Regions from separate parts of the Centipeda sp. (in: firmicutes) genome, predicted to be linked through region 1. Evidence: riboswitches for the same ligand, from Rfam matches in the RefSeq annotation. Region 1 holds a riboswitch; each other region holds the start of a gene.
What was found. A riboswitch is a leader RNA that binds a small molecule or an ion and turns the genes downstream of it on or off. The one in region 1 is predicted to bind cobalamin.
Positions count from the first base shown of each region.

Region 2: another riboswitch for cobalamin. It lies ahead of nikB (nickel ABC transporter permease); the one in region 1 lies ahead of ACO6BQ_RS03905 (TonB-dependent receptor plug domain-containing protein).
Region 3: another riboswitch for cobalamin. It lies ahead of ACO6BQ_RS02090 (ABC transporter substrate-binding protein); the one in region 1 lies ahead of ACO6BQ_RS03905 (TonB-dependent receptor plug domain-containing protein).

Region 1 is NZ_DBHIVL010000015.1:15,571-23,373, forward strand. It holds gene ACO6BQ_RS03905 (TonB-dependent receptor plug domain-containing protein) at 1-1,569, opposite strand, end outside; cobalamin riboswitch at 1,760-1,973, opposite strand; gene msrB (peptide-methionine (R)-S-oxide reductase MsrB) at 2,060-3,184, opposite strand; gene ACO6BQ_RS03915 (uracil-DNA glycosylase) at 3,212-3,907, opposite strand; gene folK (2-amino-4-hydroxy-6-hydroxymethyldihydropteridine diphosphokinase) at 3,909-4,874, opposite strand; gene folB (dihydroneopterin aldolase) at 4,868-5,242, opposite strand; gene folP (dihydropteroate synthase) at 5,245-6,093, opposite strand; gene folE (GTP cyclohydrolase I) at 6,062-6,667, opposite strand; gene dapA (4-hydroxy-tetrahydrodipicolinate synthase) at 6,740-7,627, opposite strand; gene ACO6BQ_RS03945 (insulinase family protein) at 7,698-7,803, opposite strand, start outside.
Region 2 is NZ_DBHIVL010000011.1:11,381-19,183, forward strand. It holds gene ACO6BQ_RS03145 (inorganic phosphate transporter) at 1-642, opposite strand, end outside; gene ACO6BQ_RS03150 (DUF47 domain-containing protein) at 635-1,261, opposite strand; gene ACO6BQ_RS03155 (ABC transporter ATP-binding protein) at 1,493-2,323, opposite strand; gene ACO6BQ_RS03160 (ABC transporter ATP-binding protein) at 2,304-3,101, opposite strand; gene ACO6BQ_RS03165 (ABC transporter substrate-binding protein) at 3,120-4,685, opposite strand; gene nikC (nickel transporter permease) at 4,697-5,509, opposite strand; gene nikB (nickel ABC transporter permease) at 5,506-6,450, opposite strand; cobalamin riboswitch at 6,600-6,838, opposite strand; gene ACO6BQ_RS03180 (MATE family efflux transporter) at 6,960-7,803, opposite strand, start outside.
Region 3 is NZ_DBHIVL010000006.1:25,481-33,283, reverse strand. It holds gene ACO6BQ_RS02115 (amidohydrolase) at 1-448, opposite strand, end outside; gene ACO6BQ_RS02110 (ABC transporter ATP-binding protein) at 789-1,394, opposite strand; gene ACO6BQ_RS02105 (ATP-binding cassette domain-containing protein) at 1,396-2,214, opposite strand; gene ACO6BQ_RS02100 (ABC transporter permease) at 2,223-3,071, opposite strand; gene ACO6BQ_RS02095 (ABC transporter permease) at 3,068-4,054, opposite strand; gene ACO6BQ_RS02090 (ABC transporter substrate-binding protein) at 4,055-5,644, opposite strand; cobalamin riboswitch at 5,826-5,997, opposite strand; gene ACO6BQ_RS02085 (secretion protein HlyD) at 6,073-6,198, opposite strand; tRNA gene ACO6BQ_RS02080 (tRNA-Val) at 6,346-6,422, shown strand; tRNA gene ACO6BQ_RS02075 (tRNA-Val) at 6,465-6,540, shown strand; gene ACO6BQ_RS02070 (flavin reductase) at 6,639-7,163, shown strand; gene ACO6BQ_RS02065 (Crp/Fnr family transcriptional regulator) at 7,166-7,803, shown strand, end outside.

The DNA of each region.
Region 1 (7,803 bases):
ACTCCACGCATCATTAAAGCGCTTTGCATACTCTAACTCAATCCCTGTATTGCGGAACTGTCCCGTATTGACTGCATAATGCGTATCTGTCGCCCTATCATAGCGCCAGCCGATTTTATTCTTCATATCCATGTGATATACGGCGGCCTTCCACGTATCATTACCGCGACGAATCTTGACCCCCGTTTCGTATGTCCAACCGTTCTCCGGCTTTAGACCAGTCGGGTTAAAATTATTATAGCGGAAGCTATCGTCTACCGTCGGCATCTGGAATGCCTTGCCGACGTTGATATACCAAGCTGTATTCCGATCAAATTGATAGTTCGTCTGGAACTGTGGCACGAAGACCCGTTGATCCTCCTCAGGATCGTTGATGAACTCTCCGCGCAGCCCAAGCGTAAAGTTAAACTTCGGCGTGAATTGTTTGCTGTACGAAGCATAAAGGGAGTTGCCCGTGCGCACAGCAGAACGCTTTTTGGCAGGCGTATCAATTGCCTCACGCTTGTAGGAATAGCCCAGCACCAGAGAGTCTTTTTTCAGCTTCCAAGTCTTCTGTACGTCGAGGATCTGACCGTCCATGGTCGCATTGCCGTCATTCTTCTTGTTGGCAAGATAGTCGTATCCATCAACCTTACGGTAGTTGTAACCAAGAACTGCATGGATTCCATTATCCTTGCCCTGATAGACGAGACTTGCCGTATGGCGGAGATCATTATAGCGATAGTTGTATTTCGTTCCCTCGGGGACAAGTGCCGTCTTCGAGGCATTCTTTTTATAACGAATCCCACCACGCGTGATGTCGGCGTCCATATAGTTGTAGTTGAAGGACAGTTCATCCGTGAGCTGGGCAATCAAGCCGACACGGTTTTTCTTTCCCTTGCCGACCCACCAGTCAACCCAAGAGATCTTATCCATCCCAAACCCATTCGAGTGTGGAAGATCCTTCGACCACTCACGGCTCACATCGACCATGATACGGTCACCTACGTAGGTTGCCTCACTCTTCTTGAAATAGTTTCCAACGGTCTGACTGAGTTTGAATTCCGATTCCTGTTCGGTCGGTTGTTTCAAGATGATGTTCACAACGCCGCCCATCGCCTCAGCACCGTAAAGCGTTGACGCTGCACCCTTGACAATCTCGATGCGCTCGACCATGTTCGCCGGGATGTTCTCCGTGCTCGGGTAGTTCTTGAGATTCATCGGCACGCCGTTCACCATGACGAGGGTTCCGCGGTCATAGCCGCGTAATGTGAGACGCCCCGCAGCAAGCCCGAAGTCCTGCCCCGCCTCGCCGTAGGATGTGCTCGTTGATCCGATCTGCTGGTCGATGGCTTCGAATACGTTGCGGTAGCCGGCCTTCTCGATTTCCTTCGCCGTGATGATCGTTGTCGTTGCCGGCGTGTCGAGATCGCGCTTCTCACGGCGCTGTGCCGTAACAACCGTATCGGTAAGCGCGTGTGTCTCCTCGGATGGGGCATCTGCACTTTCTGCAGCATATGCCGTTCCGACAAAACTTGCTCCCGCAAATGCCGCAAGCACCGCCAGCGTCCACTTCTTCTCTCTTGTCATATCCTATGTCACCTTTCTTCTGCAACGCACTCCATGCGCCGTAATCATATTTTGAAAACTTTTAGGTATAGGGGTAAACAAAAAGCCCCTTCCTGCAACAGCAGAAAAGGGCTCATAGGCTCTCAATCAAAGGGTCTCAAAGCGGCATAAAACAGCACGCAAATCCCCATCCCCATCACTCGCAGGTCAAACGGCGATTGTCAATCAGGCAGTTCTCCTGGCTCCAGTTCATCGCAGACCTGCGCCTTCCCAAGGGAACTCCCCCAGTGACGTTATCGGAAATGACAGTACATTTCCATGCAGGCTTGCTCACTGATACAGTGGCGGGACCGCTCCGGCTTATGGAGATGACTCCTTACCGGATTTTCTATTAAACACAAAGTACCTGATCCAATTCCTATAAAGTTTTCGCAATGCTAAAGATAACATTGGAGGAAGTACTTGTCAATACGAGAAATAGATATTTTACGAATTCTCTCAATATGTGAGATTATTTTTCCAGCAGATAGAGATAGTCGCCGTATCCCTCCGTCTCCATCTCCTCCTTTGGAATGAAGCGCAGGGAGGCACTGTTGATGCAGTAGCGCAGACCGCCCGTCGCTGCAGGGCCATCATCAAAGACGTGTCCGAGGTGCGCGCCGCTGCCCGCCGCCGTGACCTCTGTGCGCACCATGCCGTAGGAGCGATCCTCGTGCTCGGCGATGAGTGCGCTGTCAATCGGGCGCGAAAATGCCGGCCAACCGCAGCCGGAATCATATTTGTCCGTTGAGATAAAGAGCGGCTCGCCCGTCGTGATGTCACAGTAAATTCCTTCGCGGAATTCATGATCATATTCGTTGCGGAACGCGGGCTCGGTCGCTTTCTGTTGCGTAACGGCGTATTGAATCCCGGTCAGACGCTCCTTGAGTTCGGCATCCGAGGGTTTTACAAAGGTGCGTGCCGGATGCTTCCCCGTCCGCTCCGCAGCAGCGCGTTTCTCGCGCATCTGCGCGATGAGGGCAGGCGAGATATGGCAGTAGCCATTCGGATTTTTCTCAAGATACTCCTGATGCTCCTCCTCGGCACGGTAGAAGTTCACGATCGCTCCCGTCTCAATCGCGACGGGCTTTCCAATACGCTTCTCAAGGGCATCGAGGGAGGCTTGTATCACACGGGCATCATCGCTTTCACTGCCGTCCGCATTTGGCACATAGTAGATGCCCGAACGGTACTGCCGCCCAACATCATTCCCCTGCCGATCCACTGCCGTCGGGTCGATGGAGTCATAAAAAGCGGTGAGAATCTCGTCAAGGGAAACGACGCGCGGATCATAGACAACATGAACCGCCTCCGCATGACCACTGCCGCTGCACACGGCACGATAGGAGGGATGTGAGGTCATACCGTTCGCATAACCACTCTCGACAGAGATCACACCATATACGAGGTCAACATAGAGCTCCGTCCCCCAAAAGCAGCCACCCGCAAGATAGATTTCCTTCTGACCGTCCGCTACACTGTTCTTCTGCACGATTTCATGCGGCATCTCCGCCGAAGTCGCAGCGGGTGCGCCACAGCCGCCGAGACAGATGAGAGTGCCAAGTGCACAGATGTTACGCAGAGATGAAATTTTCATGATAAATACCTTTCCGTTCTATTCAAGTCACGCCTCAATCTCCTCCGCCGACGGCAGCTGCCACGCAATCGGTGTCTCCCCCGCCGCTGTAAGAAAGTCATTGACGCGTGAAAAGGGATGGCTGCCGAAGAAGCCGCGATGTGCCGAGAGCGGGCTCGGGTGCGGCGACTCGACGATGAGATGCTGCGGATTCGTGATGAGGCTGCGTTTGCGCCGTGCGGGGCTGCCCCAGAGGATAAAGGCGAGCGGACGCTCACGCGCACCGAGCAGCTGAATGATGTGGTCGGTGAACCGCTCCCAGCCGTGCCCTGCATGGGATGCCGCTGCATGAGCGCGCACGGTGAGTACGGTATTGAGAAGCAGCACGCCCTGCCTTGCCCACGGGATAAGGCATCCATGCGCAGGGGGTACGATGCCAAGATCGTCCTGCATTTCCTTGTAGATGTTGAAGAGGGACGGCGGCGGGTCAATGCCAACCTGCACGGAGAACGAAAGCCCGTGTGCCTGCCCGTCGCCGTGGTACGGGTCCTGCCCGAGAATGACGACCTTCGTATCCGCAAAGCTCGTGTAGTGCAGCGCGTTGAAGATCGCAAACATATCGGGATAGATCCGCTTCGTGCGGTACTCCTCAATGAGAAACTGCCGCAATTCGCGATAGTAGGGCTGTGCCATCTCATCCGCGAGGAGCTCCTGCCAATCGTTTTGAAAAATTGCCTTTGCCATGCTAAACTCTCTCGTAAATTTCAAACATACAGTGTTCTCCGCGCCGCGACTCTGTCCGAACAAAGCCATCGAGCGGCGGCAGAAAGACATCCGCATCATAAGCCCCCGCAAGACGCGTCACGTGGGCACGGCACACAAAGGGAAGAAGGAGGCGGTAGCATTCCCCGCCGCCAATCAAGAAGATCGGTCGCGGTGTTTCGCTCACGAGCGAGCCGAGCCGTGCCCATAGCTCCGTAAGATCGTGCACAACATGAAACCCATCAGCCCGCTCCACTGTCCGCGAGAGCACAATGTTCTCGCGTCCTGCAAGTGGTCGGCAATCAGGCAGGCTCTCCATCGTGCGCCGCCCCATAACGACAATACCGCCCATCGTCGTGCGGCGAAAGTGTGCCATATCCTCTCGGCAATCCGTCAGCAAGCCGCCATTTCGCCCAATGCCGCCCACCTCGTCACAGGCAGCGATGAGTTCGAGCGGATATGGCTCAAAGATTTCAGATGCGCGTACAATCCCCGCCGTATCGACTGCAGCAAGCCACGCCGCAATGCTCTTCCCGTTCACCATCAGATCGGGCGCAATCTCCGCAAGCGGTACAAGCGCAAACGCCCGCTCCGTGAGATAGGGATGCGGCAAGGTCAGCCCCCCATCCGCATACGTCACCCCCTCGATATGCAGAATATCGAGGTCAATCGTCCGCGCTCCCCAGTGCTCGTGACGCACGCGTCCAAGCTCATGCTCAATGCGTTGCAGTTCACCGAGTAGTTCATGCGGCGCACCGTCCAACGAGATGCGTGCCGCCGCATTGAGGAACGGGGGCTGATCGGTCTTGCCCCACGGCGGCGTTTCGTAGAAATGCGACACCTGCTCCACGTGCACAAAGGAAAGCTCCGCCACACGCCGTAGTGCCGCACGCATCGTCTCCCCACGCGCACCGAGATTTGCTCCGATACCGATGTATGCCGTCAGCATACGAGGTCTTTCCTGCGGCGCAGGATCGTCACACCGACATCGGAGAATATGCCGTCGATGGGTGCAGCGGGCTTATGCACCGTCACGCGCACCCATCGAAGCACATCGAAGTCCCGCAAAAGATCCTCCGCTATCTCCTCTGCAAGTGCTTCGATCAGATATTTTCGCGTGACCGTCAAAACAGTGGAAACCACATCATAGACCTCGGCATAGTTCACGGTTTGCCGAAGGTCGTCCACTTCCCCCGCCGCTCGCAGATCGAGCCCCATCTCCACATCTACCTCGAAGGGCTGCGGCACTTCCCGCTCATGAGGCAGTACACCGTGACACGCCATAAAGCGCATCCCGCGCAGAAAAATTCGATCCATACCTACGCTCCCAAAATCGCATCCGTCATGCGGCACATCCGCACAATCGGCTTCACATCATGCACGCGCACAATCGACGCGCCGCGCTCAATCCCCATGACACACACCGCCCCCGTCGCCTCCATGCGCTCCGTGACAGGCAGATCGAGTGCCGCCCCGATAAAGCTCTTGCGGCTCGCACCGAGAAGCACAGGATAGTCCACGCCGTCATACGAGATGAGTTCATCCATGCGCCTGAGAACGTGCATATTCTGCTCCGCCGTCTTACCAAAGCCGATGCCGGGGTCAAAGATGATATTCTCACGCGAAAGCCCCGCCGCATCCGCCATCGCAAGCGAGCGTATAAAGAACGCACGCATTTCTCGGATGATATCCCCGTCATACGTTGTTCCATTTTGGTTGTGCATGACGACAACGGGTACATCCGCCTCGGCAGCTACACGCGCCATCGCTCCCGCCTCTTCCGTATACTGCAGTCCCCAGATGTCGTTCAGCATATGCGCACCTGCCCGCAGTGCCGCACGCGCCGTCTCTGCCTTGAACGTATCCACGGAGACAGGAACGGGACACTCCGGCAGAACAGTCTCAAGAAATGGCAAAAGCCGCTCCATTTCCTCCTCCGCCCCCATCGGCACAAAGCCGGGACGGCTCGACTCCGCGCCAATGTCGATGATGTCTGCGCCATCCCGCACCATCTCCTCCATATGGCGCAGTGCCATATCCCGTGTATTCCATTTGCCGCCATCCGAAAACGAGTCCGGCGTCACATTCAGAATCCCCATGACGAGCGTCCGCCCGCCAATCGTCAGCACCTTGCCGTCACGAAAGTGATACGTTCTCTCTGCCGTCATCCCATTCACCTATCATCTTCCATGCCTGTAATTCCATCGTTTTATCCTCGCGAAAGAGCCCTCGACACGCCGATGTCGTCGTCCTCGTACCGTGTGCACGCGCCCCGCGCATCGTCATACAGAGCTGCCGTGCGTCGAGGACGACAAGAACGCCCTCCGCACCGAGCCCCTGCTCGATCGCACGTGCAATGTCCCCTGTCAGCCGCTCCTGCAGCTGTGGGCGTCGCGCCATGCGCTCGACAAGACGTGTGAAAATGCCAAAGCCCGCCACGCGTCCTGCGTGCGGGCGATAGACAATGTGCGCCGTTCCGAAAAACGGGAGCAGATGATGCTCGCAGACGGAGTGAAACGAAATACTGCGAACGGCGATAAGACCGTCCGTCTCCTCTGTCAGTACATCTGCCCAAAGATCCCGTGTGTCCGTGTGCAGCCCCGAAAAGAGATCCGCGTAGAGCTGTGCCACACGTGCAGGTGTTTCCTCCATCCCCTGCGCAGCAAGATCAACACCGACCGCCGTTAGAAATTCGCGCATGGCACGTTCTGCACGTGTGAGATCGACTTTATCCTCTGTCACCGCACTCCGTCCTTTCCATATCAAAAACGCTCCCCCGCCGCGCACCGCACAAAGGGAGAGCATCTGATCGAATTACTTCAGCAGCCCATGCGCCTTGAGTGCTGTCTCCAGCTTCGCTGTATGCGCCGGCTCCATCTCCGAGAGCGGCATACGCAGCGGCCCCACGTTGTAGCCGAGGAGGCGCATCGCTGTCTTCACGGGGATCGGATTGACCTCGCAGAAAAGTGCGTCGATGAGGTCGGCGTATGCAATCTGGAGCCGTGCCGCCTCCGCAGTATTCCCGTCGAAATAGTGCTGACAGATATCGTGCGTCGCCTGCGGCGCAACATTTGAGAGCACGGAGATAACCCCCGCGCCGCCGAGCGAGAGGATGGGCACGATCTGATCGTCGTTCCCCGAGTAGACCGCAAGCTCGTCGCCAACCGCCGCACGCAGACGCAGGATCGCCGAGAGATCTCCGCTCGCCTCCTTGACCGCGACGATGCGCGGATGCTTCGCGAGTGCTGCGTACGTCTCCGTCTTGATGCTCACACCTGTCCGCGATGGCACGTTGTAGAGAATCGCAGGGATGTTCACGCTGTCCGCAATCTTCGTATAGTGGGCAATGAGCCCGTTCTGCGTACACTTATTGTAGTACGGGGTCACAAGAAGCAGCGCATCCGCCCCGACCTTCTCCGCATACTGCGAGAGCTCGACCGCATAGGCGGTTTCATTCGAACCGGTTCCCGCCACAACGGGAATGCGCCCCTTCACCTGCTCTACCGTATAGCGAATCGCCTCACGGTGCTCCGCATCCGTCATCGTCGCGGACTCGCCCGTCGTCCCTGTGATAACGATGGCATCCGTGCCGCCCGCGATCTGATCCTCGATAATCCGCCCGAGTTCCGTATAGTTCACGCCTGTCTCTGTAAACGGCGTAATGATGGCGACGCCGGCACCACGGAAAACTTTCTTCTTCATGGCAGGTTCCCCCTTCAAGTTCATCTGCCGCTATTATCCCACGCGCGGCATGAAAAGTCAAAAATTTTCCTCACGTCCGCAGCGCGGGACGAATTGCACCGAAAAGTGCCTCGTTTGCGCGAATCTTCTCCTCGCCGCCGAGCACGCAGCGCACATCAGCACGCATTGCCGCCTCC
Region 2 (7,803 bases), on a different contig from region 1:
AAAAACATCGATATATCCACCTGCAAGGAGTGCAAGTGTCATAATACCCATGGATTTTTGGGCATCGTTTGATCCGTGAGAAAATGCCATCGTAGCTGCTGTTAAGATCTGCATTTTCTTAAATTTCCCGTTGATTGCTGTGGGACGAAATCGCCCAAAGAAACGGAATAAGAGGAGCATGATGACACACCCCAATGCCATACCGATAAGGGGCGAGAGTATCAGGGACAGAATAATCTTGCCGATGCCATAAAAGTTCAGCCCGTCCATTCCAGAGGCTGACATGAGTACTGCGCCGATCAATCCGCCAATGAGCGCATGGGAACTGCTGGATGGCAGACCAAACTTCCATGTAATAATGTTCCACACAATAGAGCCAAAGAGTGCTGCAATCAGTATGTGTTCATCTACATGAGAGGCCGATTTTACAATGTCGGCTCCAATGGTCTTTGCGACTCCTGTGCTGTACATGGCACCAAAAAAATTGAGAACGGCAGCCATGATGATTGCATGTTGCGGGTGGATTGCTCTGGTCGAAACAGAGGTGGCAATCGCATTTGCCGTATCGTGGAATCCGTTGATGAAATCAAATACAAGTGCCAGAAGTATGACCAAGAAGATCAAAAGCTGGAATTCAGGCATATTTCATTACCACTCCCCGCAGCATATCCGCAATGAGTTCACAATGATCCAGCGTATCCTCCAACTGCTCTAGCACATCTTTCCAACGAATAAGCTCAATGGGATCTTTCTCATTATCGAACAGATAGGCTACTTCTCTCCGATAGATGAGATCCCCTTCACTTTCATAGCGTTCAATCTTATGGGAGGCATCCAGAATTTGTACCTGATTCTTTCGTATGTTTTCCAGATAGGAAACAGCACGTACAACTTCTTCTGTTGAAGAGATCAGGAGGTTTGTCAGATTAACTGCTCCGGTCATAGGTTGACCCATTCGATACATCTCGTATCGCTGCAATATCCCCTGCAAGAGGTCAACACCATCATCAAGATTGTTTGCCAAGGCATAGATATCCTCGCGGTCAATCGGTGTAATAAATGTAAGATTCAGCTTGTCGATGATACGGTCATTGATGGCATCTGCTTCATGCTCAATACGGTTGATTTCCTCCACCTTTGTCGCTGCGGAAGTATAATCCTTCATAACATCATCTAAGACCAATGCACCTTTTTGAAAGTATTTTGCACTCTCCAGGAACAGATCAAAGAATTCATCGTCTTTCTGTTTGAAATTAAACATAAATCCAGATTCCTCCCTAAGAAGATTGAAGTCGGAGGGATATATTCATAAAGACTCACAGCTCAATAATATCATTATTTCAGATTGACAGCAAGATAAAATTTGAAAACGTTTTGCTCTGTGATTCAATATTTATGCAGTCTGCGATAGGATGAGTGCAATGTAAAAGAGCAGTGTCTGCCCACTGCTCTTCTACTAGTATGATTATCTATCTGTTATCTGAAAAGATGCCTATGCAGGAATCTCCACGTTCGGAACGACAATGCGTGGAGATTTCCCTTTCGGCAGGAGTGTAAATACGGACGAGAGGAGCTTTTGGGTGTAGGGATGCTTTGCGTGAGCAAGCTCCTGTCCATCCAGCTGCTCCACAACCTTTCCAAAGTACATGACGATAACACGCGTGCATAAACGTGACACGAGTGCAAGGTCATGACAGATGAACAGGATTGTCAGATTTCGTTCCTGCTGAATACGTACCAGAAGCTCTACAATTGTTTCCTGAACGGAAACGTCAAGAGCACTTGTCGCCTCGTCACAGACCAGAATCTCCGGCTCCAATGCCAGTGCACGCGCAATTCCTACACGTTGACGCTGTCCCCCGCTCATATTTGCGGGATAGCGTTCGGCAAAGTCCTCGGGCAGATCGACAAGACGCAGCAGCTCAGCTGCCTTGTCATGTGCGCTCCCTTTGAGGAGTCCGAAGTTCCGCAACGGTTCACAGATGATGTCCTTGATCTTCATTTTCGGATTGAAGGATGTTGTAGGATCCTGAAAGACCATCTGGATATTGCGCCGCATATTGCGGGCATCCTCGCCCTTCAGCCCCGTAATCTCCTTGTCCCTGAAGAAGATTTGACCCTCGGATGGTGCATGAAGCTGCATCAGCGTGCGCACAAGTGTACTTTTGCCACAGCCGCTTTCACCAACAATGCCTAGGATTTCCCCACGATATACGGGGAAGGAAACATCGTCACATGCAGTTAGTACCTTGCCGCCCTCCAATGGAAAGCGTTTCGTAAGGTGTTCGATGCGCAGGATAATCTCACGCTCCGACTGTGTCATAACGCTCCCCTCCAATCTGTGGTACGGCACGCAGAAGCTCCTTCGTGTAGTCCTTCTGTGCATGTTCAATAACTTCTTCAGCAGTGCCATGCTCGATGACATTACCGTTCTGCATGACCATGATCTGATCTGACATATAGGCCGCGACACCGAGGTTGTGCGTCACAAGGACAATGGATGTGCCATCCTTCTGGCAGATATCCATCATCTCATTGACGACCTGTGCTTGCGTGGTCACGTCCAACGCAGATGTTGGTTCGTCAGCAAGCAGGAGTGCCGGTTTGAAGAACATCGCCATTGCGACCCCGACACGCTGACGCATGCCGCCCGAGAGTTCAAACGGAAAGCTCTTCATTACATTTGCGGGATTGGACAGATGCATGCGTGCAAGCATATCCTGCGCCTGCGCCGTTGCCTCCTTCGCCCCCATCGTATCATGGGTCTGAATGTACTCGACGAACTGCTCGCCAATGGTACGAATCGGATCCATCATGCTGCCACTGTCCTGGAAGATCATCGCAGCGGTCTTGCCGCTCACGTGACGCCACTCCTCAGAGCTGCATTTTGTCATATCCTTCCCGTCATAGAGGATCTCGCCCGCCGTTACTCTGCCGACATGCGGCAGGCAGCCGAGCATCGCCCGAATGACGGTGGTCTTTCCGCTGCCGCTTTCGCCGACAATGGTCAGCACTTCCCCGTCCTTGAGGGTGAAGTCCACACCGTGCACCATTTCCGTGCCTTCGTATGCGATTTTTAGCCCTCGCACCTCAATCAACATTCGGGCTTCTCCTCCTTATTACTTCGCAGGTTTGATCTTGCTCGTGATCCAGTAGTAATCCGCCGGATGCATAATCGCACCCGAGATCTTTGTCGAGCTGACAATGTTTGTCTCGGGGTAGCCGAGGAAGAGTCCCGCTGCATCGTTGAGCAGGATCTGCTGCATGTCGATCATGATCTGACGGCGCTTTGCAGGATCAAATTCAACGGCGAGTTCCGCGCACTTCGCATCGTATGCGGGATTGCTGTAACCGGAGCCGTTCTGCGGGTTGTCCCCATTGACATTCGTGCGCCAGTACCAGTTGAGATAGATCTCCGGATCACCCGTGTTCGCTGTTGTGATATTCGAGATCAGCAGGTCATATTCGCCGCTGATACCAATCTTGTCGAGCAGGTTGTAGTCGACCGGCTTGATTTTGACATCAATGCCGACTTTTTTCGCATCCGCCTGGACTGCCTCTGCATAGATCGGCAGCTCTGCACGGCTATTGTAGATAACAAAGTCAACGGAAAGCGGTTTGCCGTCCTTGTCACGGATGCCATCGCCATCCGTATCCTTCCAGCCCGCCTCATCGAGGAGCTGTTTTGCACGGTCGACATTGTAGGCATTCGGGTCGGTGAGCTGATCGAATCCATAGTCGAGAGAGGGCGGAACCGGAGCCTTGCCCGGAATGAAGGTTCCCTTCAGGATGACTTCGTTGTACGCCTTGCGATCCGTCATTGAGATAAACGCAGCACGTACCTTCGGATCACCGAGAACCCCCTTATTGTTGATGCGGGCGAGAACCGTACGCAGGGATGAAATACGGTCGATGTGGAACTTCGCCGTGTCGTTGAAGAGCCCGATGTCGCCGGCAGCGATGTTGACGGCCATATCGACCTCACCCGACTGCAGTGCCATTGCGCGCGTATTCGGATCATCGATTGACGGGATCTCGACCGTCTCATACGGTACTTCCCCATCCCAATAATACGGGTTCTTCTTCATGACGGCTTTTTCCTTGACGAAGGACTCGCAGACATAGGGACCTGTGCAGATAGGACCCTGCTTTGCAAAGTCACGCTCTCCCTCGCTGGACACATCCACGATCAGGAAGAGAGGATCGGCAAGGAAGCCCGGCATGCTCGGTGACGGCTTTTCCGTCTTGATCGTGAGTGTCTGACCGTCCGCCTTCATCTCCGTGTACTTGAAGAAGGTCTCCGCACGCTTGTTCTTCGCAAAGGAGCGCTCAAGCGAAGCCTTGACCGCCTCCGCCGTCAGCGGCTTTCCATTCGAGAACTTGACATTGTCACGAATCTTGAACGTCCATGTCAGCTTATCGTCGCCAATCTTCCAGCTCTCAGCAAGCCACGGCGTCGCGTTCATCTTCTCGTCGAACTTGACAAGCGTCTCGCCCATGCCGTAGCGCATAACAACCCAGCTGAAATAGTTCTCGGTCGGCTCAAGCGTATCCGCGAAGTTCGTCACACCGACCTTCAGCGTCGTCTTGTCCCCTGCCGACTGACCACCGCCACAGCCCGTCAGGAGTGCAGCTGCCATACAGCCTGTCAGTAGAGCTGTCAGCCATCTTTTTTTCTTTCCCATTTTTTCCTCCTTTAATTTGCCTTGCGCGGGTCCATAATATCCCGCAGACTATCTCCCCATAGATTAAAGATTGCAACCACAGAAGCAATTGCAAGTCCTGGGAAAATCATAAGCCAGGGTGCCGTCTGAATCAGCTGACGTCCCTCATTCAGCATGAGCCCCCACTCCGGTGTCGGCGGCTGTGCGCCAAATCCGAGGAAGGAGAGACCTGCAAGTTCCATCATGAGTGCGCCGATGTCAAGTGCGGCGGTCACAATGATGATCGGTATGATATTCGGCAGGATATGCCGACGAATCATCGCAATCGGGCGTGTTCCGCTCGTAATCGCTGCAGAGAGATAGTCCTGCTGTTTTACCTTGAGGGTCAGGCTGCGCGCAAGACGCGCATACTTTGTCCAGCCCACGATAACAACGGCGAGAACTGCGTTGACTGCACTGCCGCCGAGCACACCTGCAATTGCAATGGCAAGGACGATGCCAGGAAATGCAAGGAACACGTCGGTCAGACGCATGATGGCATTGTCAACCTTGCCGCCGACATAGGCAGAGATCACACCGATCAATGTCCCAAGACCACCCGAAATAATCACAACGATCAGTGCCATCGTGATAGAGATGCGTGCACCATAGAGGATACGCGTAAAGATATCGCGTCCGAGCTTGTCTGTGCCGAAGTAATGCTCAGCGGATGGCGGCAGAAGTGAATTCTGAATCTGCGACTCATACGGATCGTATGACGAGATCAGCGGCGCACAGATAGCGACAAGCACAATCAGCAGGATGATGCCTGTATAGATACGAAACAGCAGTTGATCCCGCGTCATGACTTCGCCCCCTTCCTGAGCCTCGGATCAAGATACGCATAGGATATATCAACGATGAGATTCACAAACATATAGAGCGTTGCAATCCAGAGGACGAAGCCCTGCAGGAGCGGATAGTCGCGCATTTCGATCGCACGCACAGCAACGCGTCCGATGCCCGGCCACGAAAAGACAATCTCAATGACGGCAACGCCGCCGAGCAGCCAGCCAATGGCAAGGCCCAGCAGTGTGATGAGCGGCAGGAAGGCATTCGGCAGAACGTGTCGCCAGAGGATGCGCTGCATCGACATGCCGCGTGCCTTGAGACCTATAACGTAGTCCTGTCCGAGCTCCTCAAGCACTGCCGTACGTACCTGCCGCGTATACTTCGACGATAGCAGGATGGCAAGTGTAAAGGCAGGGAGAATCATACGATCAAGGCTGACTTCTCCGCCTGCAATCGGGAAAAGCCCTAACTTCAGACCGAACACATAGAGCAGAATAAGTCCTACCCAGAAGCTCGGCATGGAGACACCGAGAAAGGTGAAGAATCGTATGACTTGATCCGGCCATCGATTCCGGTACAGTGCCGAAATCACTCCTGCCGGAATGGAGATCAAGAGCATCATCACCACTGCCGTGCCTGCAAGCAGCAGTGTTCCTGGAAGATTCTGCAGCAGTTTTTCCTGCACTGGCATTTTTGCCGAGTAGGAACGCCCCATATCCCCGTGTACCACACCGTTCAGCCAACTGAGATACTGTTCGTGGAACGGTCGATCCAGCCCCAGCTCGTGGCGGGTCTGCTCAATTGTCTCCTGTGAGACAATCGTATCGCCTGTCTCGAGAATTGCATCCACAGGATCGCCCGGTGCAATGAATGTCAGACTGAACGTCAGAAAACTGACCCCCAGCAGAGTAATGATCATCTGCCCCAGACGCATCAGGATTGCTTTTGCACTCAACTCCCCAACTCCTTTGTTGTCATTTGCAAAATAAAACTTCCTGTCTCTTTTGAGACAGGAAGAAGAATGCACACAAAAAACAACGACCTTGCAACACTCCCCCAGTGCTGAAAATCGTGCATCCATCTCCCCATCTCTCGTGAGTCCATCAATGAATCTTATTGCGAGCAGGCTTTCCGGCTCATAGATCAGCGCGTTCTTCCGCCTTCCCAAGATGTTTATTTACACCCCAGTGACTTTTTACAGGCACAGGCTCTGCGCCTGTGGAAGACCACTCCCTATTTACGGCTGCGGGACAGCATGGGCATTCCACCCATTTTCCTCTCATCGCTCAACAGAATGCGTACAAAGTAATACTCATCCGTCGACACTCGCAACGTCATATATTCAGTTTTCAACATAAGTCCAAACGTAGTATATCCATATTAGATATACTTGTCAAGACACCTATTTCAGATTATTGTATTTGGACAGCCAGAAAGTCCCTTGTACTTCATCTTGATTTTTTCTTAACATGGATTCAATGCATGCTTGGAATTTCTTTCATGATATACCTTGCGCAGGAGTATGGCTGCACAGATGGCGCGCATACTCTGATCGAGTGCCAGTGAAAGCCATGCACCCTCAAGTCCCATATTGTACTTACAGAGGAAAATATAGGTGATAATTGGCCGCAGTACCGTTATGCTAATAAAGGAATAGGCTGCTACCTGTGTTGTCTTTCCGCTTGCACGCAGAATACCGGCACAGACCATCTGGTACGCCTCGGGAAAACTGACCGCTGCGACGTATGCGATAATCAGGCTGCCAAGAGGAAGGAGAGCTGCATCACGTGCATAGACGGCAAAGATTTCCTCACGCAGTAAGAAGGTTATGAGGAATACAATGATGGAGAAAATCAGACCCCAACGCATCCCTGTCCAGAGATAGCGGCGCCATTCATTCTGCTTGTGGCTGTCTCTGTTGTGTCCGGCGAGAACCGTGCTTGCCTTTCCCATCCCATTGCAGAAGCTGTAATAGAAATCACAGAAGTTCATTGCAATTGCATGGATGGCATACGGAATCGTCCCCAGTTCCGCAACCATGCGGGTATAGACGACCATGCCGATGCGTTCAAATCCCTGCTCACTGAAGATACCACCGAATACGCTGAGGAATTCACGCAGATAGACGCGCGTCAGACGATAATTTCCCTGCGCAAAGATGCCCCATGCATAGAGTACACGCAGGGTGAGGTAGAATGACCAAAGTGTTCCGCCGATTGTTCCAAGTGCAGCACCAAGAACACCGAGTTGTGGGAATGGTCCAAGACCAAAGATCAGGAGTGCATTGAGGATGACGTTGACGACGTTT
Region 3 (7,803 bases), on a different contig from region 1:
CAACATCCTGCAGAGCCCCCGCCTCGATGAGTACCTTCGCCCCGCCCGGAGCCTCCTCTGCGGGCTGGAAGAAGATGCGCACACGTCCCGCGAGCTTCGCCTCACGCTGCTTGAGCAGCAACGCTGCACCGAGCACCGCAGCAATGTGAAAATCGTGCCCACAGGCGTGCATACGCCTTGCATGCTCCGAGCGATACCGTAGATCCGTCTGTTCCTCGATGGGCAGCGCGTCGATATCACTGCGCAGGGCAACGATGGTCTCACCTGCGCCGACATCCGCAACAAGCCCCGTCTTGAGCGGCAGATCCAGAATACGGATTCCCGCACGTTCCAAGGATGCACGGATGCGCTTAGTGGTTTCAACTTCTTCGTAGGAAAGCTCAGGATGGCGATGAAACCATTGAAACTCTTCTGCGATATAGGCTTCGATGTTTTCAATTGCTGCCATAGTTCTCTTCCTTTCAAACAGTAAATTCATATATTCTTTATATGTTATTGTGGTATTATACAAGCTGTATATTCTTTTGTCAATCATGTTTTCCTATATTTTTTCTATGCTTATAGGAATCGCTGATAAAATAGACCCTCAGATTGGCGTAGATTTTTTCGTCCGAACAAGGAGGCAAACCGGACGCATAGCCAAAGCTATGTGGAGGATCGAGGGCACAGTGCGGGCAAAAAAGATGCGTCAAGATGGCGCGGCTGAATTTATCAGTGCTTCCTATACACGCAAAAATCCGGCATCCGTCTTTCAGACAGATGCCGGATCTTCGTATGAACAGAGGCCTTTATCCCTGCAAGTCCTCAATATGCACCATACGCTTACAGATCCGCTGTGCCAACGCCTCATTGTGCGTGATGGCAATGAGCATGGTGCGGTTTTTCTCGATCTCGCGCAGGATCACCGACCAGATCTGCGCCTGCGTGATCGGGTCAAGGCTCGCCGTGATCTCGTCGGCAATGAGCACGCGCGTCTTTGGACTGAGCGCACGCAGGATCGAGAGCCGCTGCAGCTGACCGCCCGAGAGCTCGTTCGGCCAGCGTGTGAGCCAATCAGGCTCGGCGCCGATCGCCCTGAGGAGTTCATCCGGCACATCCCATGCTTCGCTCAGGGAATCCTTCACCTTCCAGCGCGGATCCATCGCCTTTTCCGGATGCTGATAGATGAGCTGGATGGGATTGTAACCGCCCTTCGGCAAGGCTGCACCGTCCAATGCAATAGACCCTTCCTGCAGCGGCAGATAGCCTGCAAGGAGCAGCGCGAGCGTGCTCTTGCCGCGCCCGCTTGATCCTAAAAGAGCGAGCCGCTCCCCGTCTGCAATATGCAAAGATATATTCTGCAGAACGGGAGCGTTCATCCCATAGCGATAGGAGAGATTCTTCACATCGAGCATCTCATGCACCTCCCGCTTCCGTCATCTGCCGCACCTCTTGCGCCGAATAGACCTTGAAACTGTTCTGCGGCAGGGCATGATAAAGCGCCTGTGTATAGGGATGCTGCAGCTCGCTGCCGTCGCCGCGAAATGCAGCCGCCGGAATCTGATCCACCGTCCGGCCTTCATAGAAAACGGCGACGGTGTCGGCGACCTCGACAGCGAGATCGATATCGTGCGTGATGAGCAGGATGCTCTTTCCCGCATCGGCAAGCTCACGCAGAAGCTGCAATGCCTCAACGGCGCTCTTGACATCCATGCCGGGCGTCGGCTCGTCCGCGATGATGAGGGCGGCGTCCGTGATGACAGCGGTCGAAAAGAGCACGCGCCGTGCCATGCCGCCCGAGAGCTGGAATGGATACAGGCGCTGAACCTTTTCCTCCAAGTGCAGCCGCCGGAATGTTGCCGCCATATCCACTGGAGAACCGTGAAGCCCACACACCTCTTCGCCAACGCGCATGAGCGGGTCGAGATATGTCACGGACTGCGGAATCAACGCCAGCTCCCGTCCGCGAAGCTCTTCCTGCCGCGCCGCATCCAGCGCGGTTCCGCGATAAAGCATCTCGCCGCTCGTCACGGCATTGTACGGCAGTATGCCGAGTACGGCATGCGCCAAAAGGCTCTTGCCGGAACCGCTTGCGCCGACGACGGCAAGGATCTCTCCCGTCGTCAGACGCAGATTGACGCCGTGCATCCCTGTCACCAGCGTATGCTTCAACGCACCCTGATACATGCGGAAGGACACGGACAGATTCTTTACTTCGAGAAGTTCTTGTCCCATAAAGCCTCCTATTTCTGTCCAGACTGCGGATCAAGAATATCGCGCAGCGTCTCGCCGAGACGATCAAAGATCAGTACGACCAGCAGCAGCAAGAAGCCGGGGAAAAACGCCAACCACCACATGCCGAGCGCCAGATAGCTCATGGACTCCGACAAGATGATGCCGATGGCCGGCATATCGAGCGGCAGTCCGTAGCCGAGGAAGCTGATTGCCGCCTCATGCATGATCGCATGGGGAAAGAGCAGAACGAGCCCGATGATGTACTGCGGCAGCACATGTGGTACGAAATGCCGCCGTGCCACAGTCACCCACGAGTACCCGTACTGCCGTGCCGCCAGAACATAAGGCTGCGAGCGCAGCTGCATGACTTCCGCACGGATGACGCGCGTCAGACGCGGCCAGTGCGTGACGATGACGCCGATGGATACGCCGAGGATGCCTCCGCCCATCATCACCGAAATCATGAGGATGAGCAGGATGTGCGGAATCCCCATGCAGAGATCGACGAGCCAGAGAATGAAGCGATCCACCTTGCCGCCGAATGCCGCCGACAGCGTTCCGAGAAGGAGTGCGATGCAGGAGCTGAAAAATGCGGCGGCAAAGCCGATCTGCAGACTGATCGACATGCCCTTGACGGAGCGCAGGAACATGTCGCGCCCCATATCGTCCGTACCAAAGGGATGCAGGACGGACGGCGCAAGATTCTTCTGCCCAAAGTCGACGGCATAGGAACTCTCATCCATCGTCGTACCCCAGAGGAGCAGGCCCAAAATGAACAGGGTCGCAAACACGGCAAAGATGAGTCGGCGCTGGCGGACACTCAGCCCGCTGCGAGAGAGGGAAAGAGCCTTGCTCATGACGTCCCCCTCCCCTCGCGCAGCTGCGGATCCACAACGCCATACAGGATGTTGGCGATGAGATTGCCGACGAAGATGAACACCGCGCTGAAGATTGCGATGCCAAGCAGCAGCGAAAGATCGCCGCGCAGCCCCGCCAGCGTGACCGTACTGCCCAGTCCCGGGTAGGAGAACACCGTCTCGGCGAGAATCGCTCCGCCGAACAGCTCATTGAAGGAAGCAAACTGCAAGGTGATCGCGGGCATCAGAATGTTTCGCAGACCATGCCGCCGCACGCGCTGCCAGAGCGTCTCGCCGCGCGCCTCCGCGAAGAGCATGTAGTTCGTCCCCATCACCTCGATCATCTTTTCACGCGTCTGCAGCGCGATGGCAGAAATCCCCGTGACGCTGAGCGTCAACGCCGGCAAAATCAGATGATGAATCTGATCGGCCAGCGTCACCTCCTCATGCAATTTTCCAATAGGAGCGGCGAGCGCCAGCGGAAACCACTGCAGCTTGACCGCGAAGATCATGAGGAACAAAAGCCCGAGCCAGAAGACCGGTACGGAGACGCACAGAAGAGAGAACCCCTGAACCGCCTTGTCCAGCCGGCTGCCGCGGTACATTCCTGCGAGAACGCCGAGCACGAAGCCGACCGCACCGGAGAGCGTCCACGCCGTCATCATGAGAAGCAGCGTCAGACGGAATTTCTCCCCGATGACTTCCAGTACGGGCGCACGATAGATGAACGACGTGCCGAAATCACCGTGCAGAATATTCCCCGCCCAAAGCAGAAAGCGCTCCAGCGGCGGCTTGTCAAAGCCCCAATAGGCGGCGACGAGCGCATGCTGCTCCGCCGATGCCGCCTTATTGATGAAGTACGCGTCGATGGGGTCGATGGGCGAATTGGCGAGCAGGATAAAACTGATGACGCTCACCGCAGCCAGGAGGAGCACAAGCCGAAAAAGATTGCCTCCAAGAAAGCAGAAGATTCTCTTATCCATTTACTTCCTCCACTGCCATTCGTCAAGTGTTATAAGGATCCCCATGCCCTGTCCGCGCTCACCCGCACGCAGCTGACCGAGATCGAGCTGATTGTTGACGAAATACGGCATCTGAACCGTCGCAATCCAAAGATAGGGGATATCGACCTTCGGCCCTGTCATGCCATCCCACTGTGCCGCACGGAACTCGCGCAGCATCTCCTCATCGGTCGCAGCGGCAAGTGCCCGATCGATATGCACATCAACCGTCGGGTTGCGATACATGGCAGAGTTGTTGATGACATTCACCCCGACCTGCGAGGAATGGAAATAATTGTAGATCACTTGCGGCGTATAGTCGCCGCCCGCCCATACCGTCGGGATGTTGCGCGCTATCTTGCGGGCCTCCGACCATGGCGTCGACTTTGCGATGATGTTGATGCCGAGCTTCTTCGCATCCTGTGCAAGCGCCACCGCTGTATTGTAGCGCTGCAGGTCATTGGAACGGCCATTGATGACGAATTCCGCCTTCTGACCGTTCTTCTCGCGAATGCCGTCGCCGTCCGTATCCACCCAGCCCGCAGCCTCAAGGATCTTCACTGCTTCGTCCACGCGGTTGTCCGATTCCTGCAAATCGTTATTCGCCCAAGAAAGAGCTTCCGCAAAATTCATCGTCGGCTTTCCGAAGCCGCCGAGCGCATTCTCGATGATCGTCTTGCGGTCGATGCCGATGTTCAGTGCCTGGCGGATGGCAGGATCGCTCGTCACATTGTTGCCGACCAGCATGCCGTTTTCGTCATGCTCCGGCTCCTGCGGCATATTGACGCAGAAGCTGTCGATGGTGTCCATCACTACCAATTTCATATTCGGCACGCTTGCCGCCGCAAATTCGGGCGGTGCAAAGACGAGATCGACCTGTCCGGACTGCGCTGCTGCAAGCACAGCATCATTGCCCAGATTCAGCGCCGTCACCTTTTTCAGCTTCGGCTTTTCTCCGTAATAATATTCGTTCGGCTCCATCACAAGCTGCTGTTCCTTTTGGAACGAGACGACCTTCCAGGGACCGCTGCCGACCGGCGCCGTCGCATACCCTTCTTTATAGGCGTGCTTCGGCACAATGCCGAGGGATGCCGCCGTTTCGAGGAAAACAGACCACGGGCGTGACAGCTTGAACTCCACCTGCGTCGGGGACAGGGCGCGCACCGACTCCATCGCGGTCAGATCCACGGCGCTGGCCGCCTTCTTCGCCGTTTCGTAGGTAAAGACGACATCCTCTGCCGTCAGCGGCTGACCGTCAGAGAATTTCGCATCATCCCGGATCGTAAAGGTATACTTCAGCCCATCCTCTGAACGTTCAACGTTTGTAGCCAGCTCCTTGATGAGCTGATTCTTTTCATCATGTCCCATCAATGCGCTGTGGAACGGATCCGGCCCCCAGAGACCCCATCCCATCGTCGGATCGAAACCCTCGCCTACCATATACTTGCCGACCGAGATCACGATTTCGCCCTTCTCTGCGCGCTCGTTTTTCGCCTGATCCGCGCCTCCGCAGCCGACGGTGAGCATCATCATCGCCGCCAGCAGAAACATACAAAGTTTCCTCACTGTCATGCCTCCTCGCATATAACACCCAATACTCACAGCATACCTTCCTCCAGACAATCCTATCATTCTGCGCCTTCCATCCACCTCCTTCCATCACTTTCGCCCAGACATATAAAAAGCCTCTTTGCTAAAGAGCAAAAAGGCGCACGAAACACGAGCCACGCCTTCCTGTCTCTCGCAGGAATAATAACAGCGCTTCGATCGGGCAGTTCTTCTGGCTCTGCATCCTCGTCTTCCTCGCCTTCCCAGTTTCCCAGTGACATCATGAGGTCGACTCTGCATTACAGCTGCGGAACAGCGCAGGTCTTTCACCTGCTTCTCTATTAAGCGCAGCGCGCACCCGATCGGCAAAATATGGAATTATGATTTTAACGAGATTCGGGTTCAGCCTATCATACAATCTACAGGATGTCAATATGAAATGCGATTACTTATTAAGGAAGCACTGATAAATTCAGCCACGCCATCTTGATGTATCTTTTTTGCCCGCACTGTGTCGACAAATCCTCCACATAGTCCTTGCTATGCGTCCGGTTTGTCTCCTTGTTCGGACAAAAAATCTACGCCAATCTGACGGACTTCATTTTATCAGCGATTCCTTAAGAGACTTGATGCCCATATTTCATTCTTTTGAAAAATTCCCTTGACAGATTTTCGATCCCTTGTTATAATTCATTTTGTCGTTTGGACATGAGCGGCGAACAAATGGGGTTATAGCTCAGTTGGTTAGAGTGTCTCGTTGACATCGAGGAGGTCACAAGTTCGAATCTTGTTAACCCCACCATTTAATTTTTCATCCGCAAGTGTGCGGATTTTTTCATCTCAGGCTCACTTAGCTCAGTTGGTAGAGCATCTCCGTCACATGGAGGGGGTCGGGGGTTCGAATCCCTCAGTGAGCACCATTGTATATAACAGCCGTCCCGTGTGGGCGGTTTTTTTGTGCTTTCTTTTCCCCTATGCTATAATGGTAGCAAACAAAACGCTATTGGGGAGGTATATCATGTCAATCAAGGAAATTCGCCCAACGGATCTGACCGACAATGTATTCAAACTGATTGGTCAAGATTGGATGCTGGTCAGTGCAGTGCACGATGGAAAGACCAACGGAATGACGGCTTCATGGGGTGGTCTTGGCATCCTCTGGGCGCGTCCCGTCGCCTATATTTTCATTCGTCCGACACGCTACACGAAGGAGTTTGTCGATGCCTCAGATGGTATGACTCTCTCGATCTTTGAGCAGAAATACAAGCCCATGATGCAGTATTTTGGAACCGTATCGGGGCGCAACGAGGATAAGATCGCAAAGCAGGGGCTTACGCTGAAGGAACACGGTGCTTATACGTACTTTGAGGAGGCGCGTCTCACTCTGCTCACGAAAAAACTCTATGCGCAGCCGTTGGATAAGTCCTTCTTCACATATGCCGCTGTCAATGAACGAGAGGATTTCCCAAATACCTACTATCCGGAACATGACTATCACACAATGTATATTGCGGAGATCGAGAATGTCCTGATCAAGGAGTAAGTATGGCAACCAAAGACAAGGAAAATGCCGCGCGCATCCTTGCGCAGACAAGCCTCGCGCAGGGAATGAATGCAGAGGAGGTCGCCGAACTCCTCGCCTCAAGCGATGTCACACTGCGCACCTATCCGAAGGGAGCACTCATCTTCCATGACGGAGAGATGCCGCATGCGCTCTACATTCTGCTTGAGGGCGAGGTGCATATCCTCAAGGATACGTACTCGGGGCGGCAGATCTTCATCTCGGAAATCGACCGCCCGGGCGATCTGTTCGGCGAGGTCTACGAGGTGCTAAAGCGCCCATACGATATGTATGTCCGCGCTGTGACGAAGGTGAAGCTGCTCGAAGTGTCGAGCCGTCTCTTTGCCTTCGATGTGGGCGATGCGCCGCACCGCGCTGCGCTGATTGTGCAGCGAAACCTCATGAAGATCTTTGCAGAAAAAGCATACGGGATGCACACGAAACTCAAGATTCTCGCGAGCGGCACGCTGCGCGAGAAGATTGTCCGCTATCTGTTCCCTCACATCGACAAAGATGGGTGTGTGACACTCACGGTCAGCCGTGAGTTTATCGCCGCCTATCTCGCCGTCAGCCGTCCTGCCCTCTCGCGTGAGCTGGGTGCGATGCAGCGCGAGGGCATCAT